Sulfolobus islandicus Y.N.15.51: one gene and its partner. The protein of the gene in region 1 binds, or shares a complex with, the protein of each later gene. Links are inferred from orthologs where the notes say so. Each region holds a gene or a part of one and is shown on either strand. Other genes may lie near its edges.

Region 1 (3,448 bases):
ACCATCTATTCGCTTTCCATCTTCAAGGATTAGTTTTGGTCTCTCCACTTGAAGCATTTCTCTCACCTAATTTTTCCTCAATGAATTGTTTTATTCTATCTGTCAATCCTTTTATATGTGACTCATTTTCAATCTTCCTAATGGCCTCGATTAAAATTTCTTCAGAAAAGCGGGAAGGACAAGTAGCCCATATTCTACCATTATTGGCAACAAACATACTGCATCCACTTTTTGAGGTCAAAGTCTCATACATACTTTTATTCTTACCTATAACACGCGGAACTTTAACTGGCATTATATCAATGACTATACCATTATTCACACGACCTAGATCCTTGCCCTTAACTGATAAAACGGGATCTATTGATCTATCAAAATTTTCAATTCTAGCTATAACATAGTCACCTACATCTAAATACCTCCTTAAATCCTCTCCAACATTAACGGATCTTCCTAAAAGATTTGAGGCTGGTAAATATGCCTTATAAGGCGATTTTATGTCAACCACCCAACCATAGATTTCAACGTCCTCCACTAAACCTATTACCACATCATTGACCTTAGGATAGTAAAACGAACCTTCCAACGGAATCACTTCAAACTGAGTATCTTTTACATCAAAAAGTCCAACAACTGTGGAGTAATATTTACTATTAACCTTTAATATATAAGGAGACCAAGGAATCTGGAACTCGCCTTCAGCTAATAACTCGCCAGGCACTACTATTGATCTTGGCTGTAAAACAATTTTCTGGGACTGACTCATTTCTATCTCACTTGCAATACTTTAACTTCAACTTCTCCTTTTGTCAGATTATTTAACTTATCTATAACGTCTTGCTGTGCACCCGCTGGTATTTCCAATTCAGCTAATAATGTACCATCTTCTAACCAATTGGCTTTTTTTACCTCCCCTAAGTTATGTAATTGTGATCTAACCTTAGAGCTATATTCTGATGGTACTTTAATACTAAGCAGAGCTCTCGCTATTTTAATTGGAATTATCTTAGAAATCTCCTTTACTATTTGCATAGCTTGTGCCTCCACGTCTTTGTTTAAATCAATTTGTATTCTAGCTTGTTCCATTGCCATCTCTAATCTAGTTGGCGGAATTGGTAAATTAGTTTTGGGATCAACGGCGTTTCTATGAATAAAATCAATTATTTGCTTTCTCTTAGTATCTAACATCTCTTTCCTTTGTTCTGCAGTTACCGGTAATTCACCTTTAAGTAAAATTTCTTTTACAATTGTCTCGAAATCAGTAGTACCAAAAACTTTTTTGAGTGATGCTGGAGATGCTTTCAAACCTTTCTTCACGTCCTTGTAAATAGTGTCAGAAACTACTACATCAGAAAGACTTATGCTCTTCCCACTTCTAAAAGCTAATGCTTCTTTTGGCTTAGCTAATATCTCAAACCTCTCTCCATGTGAGTCGTATTTAACTACTACATAATCACGCTCCTTCGTCATAAAAAAAATCCACCTTATTATAACTTCTGTAAATACATATTCTTATCTTCACTGGTCATTTTTAGAAATAGCCCAGTTTGGGTTGAGGCATATCCTATTTCCACAGTATTTGGAGTTAACTTTTCATTAGGCTTAAGAGTAGCCGATAAGGCCTTTAAGGCTAGGAGTATAGTATCTTCTATAGTCAAGTCCTCCTTGTAATTCTTCTCTAAAAACTCAGTAGCTGTATAATAACCTTGTCCTATTGCAACAGCTTGATATGGCATATATTGCCCACTAGGTTCAGTCATATATAGTTTAGGAACTGATTTGTCTATTCCTGCAATCACTAGTGCAACACCAAATGGTCTAACTCCTCCATGTTGTGTGTACATTTGCTTAACATCAGCAACTGATTTTGTTAGATAATCAATACTAACTGGTTCATCATATATTAACCTATGTTGTAATGCTATATTTCTCGCATAGTCTATTAAAACTCTACCATCAGAGGCTAGCCCAGCAAAACTGCACCCTACATGATCGTCGATTAAAAATACTTTCTCTATACTATCTACATCTAATAATGATTGGGCTTTTCTTTTCTCGCTTGCAATAACAACACCAGATTTTGATTTAATACCTATTGCTGTCCATCCCTTTTTTACAGCTTCAAATGCATAGTCTACTTGATATAGTGATCCGTCGGGCGAGAATATGGTTATTGCCCTATCATATCCCATAGCGGCTGGTCCGAACGCCATATACTATTCACTCATGAAATACTGAGTAATCCCTAATTTTAAAAATATCGTTCAGCTCGTCGCAGAGAACATCATCGATACAGTCTGGAGCGGCTTCATCACTTTAATCCGATTAGTTTTTTAGCCTTTTTTAAGCTTCCGGTTGTTCTTCTTGGAACTATAAGTATTTTGTTACCATTAATTTCCTTAGCAAAAGGTAAACTAGCTAAAACAGCCTTATAGCCTATCCTATTAGTAGATATAATCCCTTCTTGAGTATCCTCTCTATATGTAACAACTTTAGGATTTGCAATATTAAGCCATACATTACCTAATAGATCCTTCAAGGAGTTACGAACAACCCTCTCTAAATCATCACCTTTTACTTTGGATTCTGCAATAACGTAAAACACTATATATCTTTTAGCTCTTACTATTTTCTTATTTTTCACAATATTAAGGTTTAAGCTCTTTTTTCTGAGATATAATACAGTTAATATGAGAAGCCATAATATTAATATAATGTCAATTATTAGTTGAATTGAGTTCATTCAACAACTTTATGGGATTTAATATAACAAACTTATAAGCTTCCTCTTCATCAGCTCCCAATACGGTCAAATAACTTATTTTAGAGATTGGACTCCAGATCTCGTTAAAATCACTTGCATATGAGGAGAAAATAATGTTAGGTATCCATTTATATGCAAACACTATAGCATTATATAATAACCCGCTAGAAGATTTAAGTGAAACTTCAACGAATTTGTCATAATATCTTAATAGGTTTAGCATACTTTTCTTAAATATCCTCATATTATCATCAGCCAATATCACGGCATTGACCCTTTTGTTGATAATAGCATACTTTAAGGCATCTATTGAAAGAGGTTTTACAAAAACTAATACATCTCTCTCAATAAAAGGCTTCTTAAGCATCTTTTTCAGTTGATTCCCATTTTCCGCTTTTATAGTAACCCTTTTTATACCAACCAAACCATCTTCACTAAAAACCATGTTATATCCTAACCTTTTGACGTAAGGAAACAGCCTAGAGTTTAGAATGCATGATTCTACTACTAACAAGCTTCTTTATCTCCTCCTTTATATTCTCCAAAGAAGTATTAAACGAAATCATACATTTAACGACATCATCACCCTCTTTAAGAACAAGTCTACGCTCTGCAACCAAATACTGTTTATCGAATCTCAAATATAGTTTACTCCCATTCATATGGGAATCCATAGTTGTAAGA
Region 2 (3,316 bases), 390 kb from region 1 along the record:
ATATTTCTAAGAGAAGGAGTATTTTGTCTAGGATCTCTTTTCCTTTTAGTTCTTTTCTCAGATTTATAAAGTGTCTGGGCTTAAGTTGTTCGAATACGATTAAAGTGGAAATCTCCTCGTCGTTTTTAATTTGTTGCAGCTTATCATATTGTATATAAAATTTCACATTAGGCGATTTTGGTAATTTGTAAATCCTAACTATCTTGTAGTTAGCCCCCTCAACTAACGCGATTGCCTCTTCCTTAAATTCTTCAGATACAAAAAGAACTGCACTTTTCACTTCTTTCCCTCTTTAATATTAACTACATCCCCTAAGGTTAATTCTGTTTCATCGAATTCTTTCTCGCTTTCTTCATTTTCTAATGGGGTAACTAGCTTAATACCAAGAATTTTCTCTAGCTGTCTGGCTTGAGAGATTGTAGGCTTCAATTTACCACTTTCAAATCTTTTAATGATATTTTCCGATACTTTTAATTTCTGTGCTAATTGTTGTTGTGAGATACCCAATTGTTCTCTAGCATTTTTAATAATCTTGTAATAGTCTGCTACAATTTCTAATTCAGTATCTGCCATTTTAGGCGGTTTAGGAGTGGTTTTCTTTTGTGTTTCACTTTTCTTATTATCCTCTTTTACTATCACTGCATGCTTTCTTATTCTATTGTAACATGAATTACATACAGTAATAATTGAGCCTTCATATGACATAGTTATACCTTTACCATGAATTGGAGATCCACATAATTCACAGTATTCTTCACTATTAGCTTGCATATAGATACCTATTGTAAATACTTGTATTAAACATTTTTAGTCTATGTCAAACAAGTATATATACGAGTTAAATTGTCCGGAGATTTTGACACAATAAGGGATGCTTCTTCTTCAGACGAGGTTCAATTGGTTAGATTATTAGAAGAAAAAATCAAGTCATTACAGATTGAAATTGAAAATCTAAGAAAAGAACTAAATTATTATAAAGCAGAAATGGAAAAAATGTTAAGTCCTCCATTAATTGAGGCAGTTGTATTAGACGTTTTACCAGACGGTAGAGTACTAGTTAGAAGTTCGTCTGGACCAAATTTAGTAGTAAATGTAGCTAGTCATATTGATCAAAAATTAATAAAGCCTGGAGTATCTGTTGCCTTAAATCAAAGAGGATCTACTATATTAGAGGTTTTGCCACAGAAGGAAGATCCAATTGTAAAGACAATGGAAATTGTGGAAAAACCTAACGTAACTTATTCTGAGATAGGTGGATTAGAAGAGCAAATAAAGGAGTTAAGGGAAGTTGTGGAATTACCTTTGAAGAAGCCTGAGATATTTAGAGAGATAGGAGTAGAACCACCAAAGGGAGTTTTATTATATGGTCCGCCAGGTACTGGAAAGACTATGTTGGCAAAAGCAGTAGCTACTGAGAGTAATGCCGTCTTCATTCATGTTGTTGCTTCAGAGTTCGCACAAAAATTTGTGGGGGAAGGTGCTAGGATAGTTAGAGAGTTATTTGAAATGGCTAAAAGAAAGGCACCATCAATAATCTTCATTGATGAAATTGATGCCATAGGTGCTAAGAGAATAGATATAGGAACAAGTGGAGAAAGGGAGATACAGAGAACGTTAATGCAGCTCTTGGCTGAGCTCGATGGATTTAATCCGTTGGATAACGTTAAGATCATTGCAGCTACGAATAGGATAGACATATTGGATCCTGCATTATTGCGACCTGGTAGATTTGATAGGATAATAGAGGTTCCCTTACCAGATTTTAGAGGAAGAACTGAGATATTTAACATATACCTAAAGAAAATGAAAGTCGAGGATAATATAAATCTTGAATTATTGTCGCAGCTTTCAGAAGGATTTAGTGGTGCTGATATTAAGAATGTTTGTGTTGAAGCAGCGTATATGGCAATTAGGGATGGTAGGAATAAGGTTACAATGAAGGATTTAGTTAATGCTATAACCAAGATTAATGTTAAAAGGAATAATATGGAGAGTATGAAAGAGAGGCGAGAGAAGTATAGCTAAGTATAAAGAGTTTTTAAGTGAACCAGTAGAAGCAAGCTATAATGAAATCTCAACCTTACGTTACATTGCTGAATATCAATTCGATTATAATGTTTCTAGATGTTTGTTTCCCGAGGATAAGCATTTTTTAATTCAGAGATCCATAAATACAAAGAAAATCAGAAACGTGTTAACCAGTGGGGGAGAGTTATATTTAGTGTTAAGGGCCCAAGATGTTTTATTTTCCCTTACCTTGTTAAGCGGGAGTGTAATTAAGGGTTGTTCAAAGTTTCCAGAATATAGGGTTGTAATACCCAAGAATTTAGAAGAGTTTATAAAAAATGGAAGAAATGTTTTCTCTAAACATGTAATAGCAGTTGATAAACGAATAAGGGCTGGAGATGAGGTGATAGTTGTAAATGAAAATGACGAGTTAATAGCAATAGGTAAAGCTAAATTATCCGGAGAAGAAATGATGGAGTATAAAAGAGGTATGGCAGTTCACGTGAAAAAGAGGTGTACTAGATGAGTAATGTTAAGATAATAATAAAGAAAGACTTAAGTGAGCTAAAAGGTTCTACATTTATAACTGGATTTAGAACTATAGGGGAGGTAGGCTATTTAGCAATAAGACATTTAGCCTTAAAAAGAAAAATGGAAAGAATAGGGTATGTTGTAACTAAATATTATAGAGACGTCACGTTTGTAGATGATTACGGTATCGCAACACCTTTTGATATATTTTATGACAAGGATAAACATTTAGTACTATTACTTAATCATATTTTACCGTTTCAACGTGAGTGGAATGATTTCGCTTCACAAGTTATAAAATGGATTAAGAAATTATCGATTAATAATATACTTCTAGTAGGAGCACTAGATAAAAGGTATAAAGTTGGAAATGAGAGTTTAAAATGGCTAAAAACATCAAAATGCAGTTTGAATTTAGATTACCCTCAATTAGACAAACAATTACTAATGGTAGGTCCATTAGCTTTATTCACTTTACATTCTGAAATTGAAGACTTGCCAGCATTAGTTTTGTTACCATACGCAGATCGTGAAAGGACAGATCCAGTAGCAGCTGCAACTGCAATAGAAGTTTTAAATAAAATGCTTAGCTTAAACGTTAGTGTAGATGAATTATACGAAGAGGCAAAAAGAATAGAAGAGGATTTACAAAAACAAATGGAGTTATTGCAGAAAGAATTATCAAGAGGAAGTGCTGATAGAGTCTATATGTAAACCTAGTTTTTCACAGTTTACTAACTCTACTTTTTGGTAATTTTTACATCTTAAGAACGAAACG

The links. Proteins that work in one complex are often made in the same cells at the same time.
Region 2: the proteins of psmA (region 1) and YN1551_RS04735 are in contact, whole or in part, in a cryo-EM structure (PDB 6HE5), measured with the Archaeoglobus fulgidus proteins. The link is inferred for Sulfolobus islandicus Y.N.15.51 from one-to-one orthologs. Residues at the interface, in WP_010877997.1 of Archaeoglobus fulgidus: Ala30, Arg33, Gly34, Ala35, Asp51, Arg53, Val54, Lys66, Ser79, Gly80, Leu81, Val82, Met166; in WP_010879468.1 of Archaeoglobus fulgidus: Asp391, Leu392, Lys393, Gly394, Met396, Phe397, Val398.

Annotation. Positions count from the first base shown.
Region 1 is NC_012623.1:1,262,175-1,265,622, forward strand. The notes cover bases 351-3,329. They hold psmA (archaeal proteasome endopeptidase complex subunit alpha), read right to left. Parts: upstream 2,214-3,329; coding sequence 1,488-2,213; downstream 351-1,487. Other genes in these bases: rrp4 (exosome complex RNA-binding protein Rrp4), read right to left, coding at 351-766; YN1551_RS07025 (ribosome assembly factor SBDS), read right to left, coding at 769-1,470; YN1551_RS07035 (Rpp14/Pop5 family protein), read right to left, coding at 2,312-2,743; YN1551_RS07040 (PHP domain-containing protein), read right to left, coding at 2,718-3,278; YN1551_RS07045 (RNA-binding protein), read right to left, coding at 3,244-3,329. Also shown: exosome complex exonuclease Rrp41, read right to left, coding at 1-57; more of rrp4, read right to left, coding at 23-350; more of YN1551_RS07045, read right to left, coding at 3,330-3,448. UniProt on the Methanocaldococcus jannaschii protein: Component of the proteasome core, a large protease complex with broad specificity involved in protein degradation. The M.jannaschii proteasome is able to cleave oligopeptides after Glu, Asp, Tyr, Phe, Trp, slightly after Arg, but not after Ala.
Region 2 is NC_012623.1:872,517-875,832, forward strand. What follows is about bases 88-2,934. They hold YN1551_RS04735 (proteasome-activating nucleotidase), read left to right. Parts: upstream 88-843; coding sequence 844-2,025; downstream 2,026-2,934. Other genes in these bases: hflX (GTPase HflX), read right to left, coding at 88-280; YN1551_RS04730 (multiprotein bridging factor aMBF1), read right to left, coding at 277-771; YN1551_RS04740 (PUA domain-containing protein), read left to right, coding at 2,129-2,533; YN1551_RS04745 (proteasome assembly chaperone family protein), read left to right, coding at 2,530-2,934. Also shown: more of hflX, read right to left, coding at 1-87; more of YN1551_RS04745, read left to right, coding at 2,935-3,252; tRNA guanosine(15) transglycosylase TgtA, read right to left, coding at 3,220-3,316. UniProt on the Methanocaldococcus jannaschii protein: ATPase which is responsible for recognizing, binding, unfolding and translocation of substrate proteins into the archaeal 20S proteasome core particle.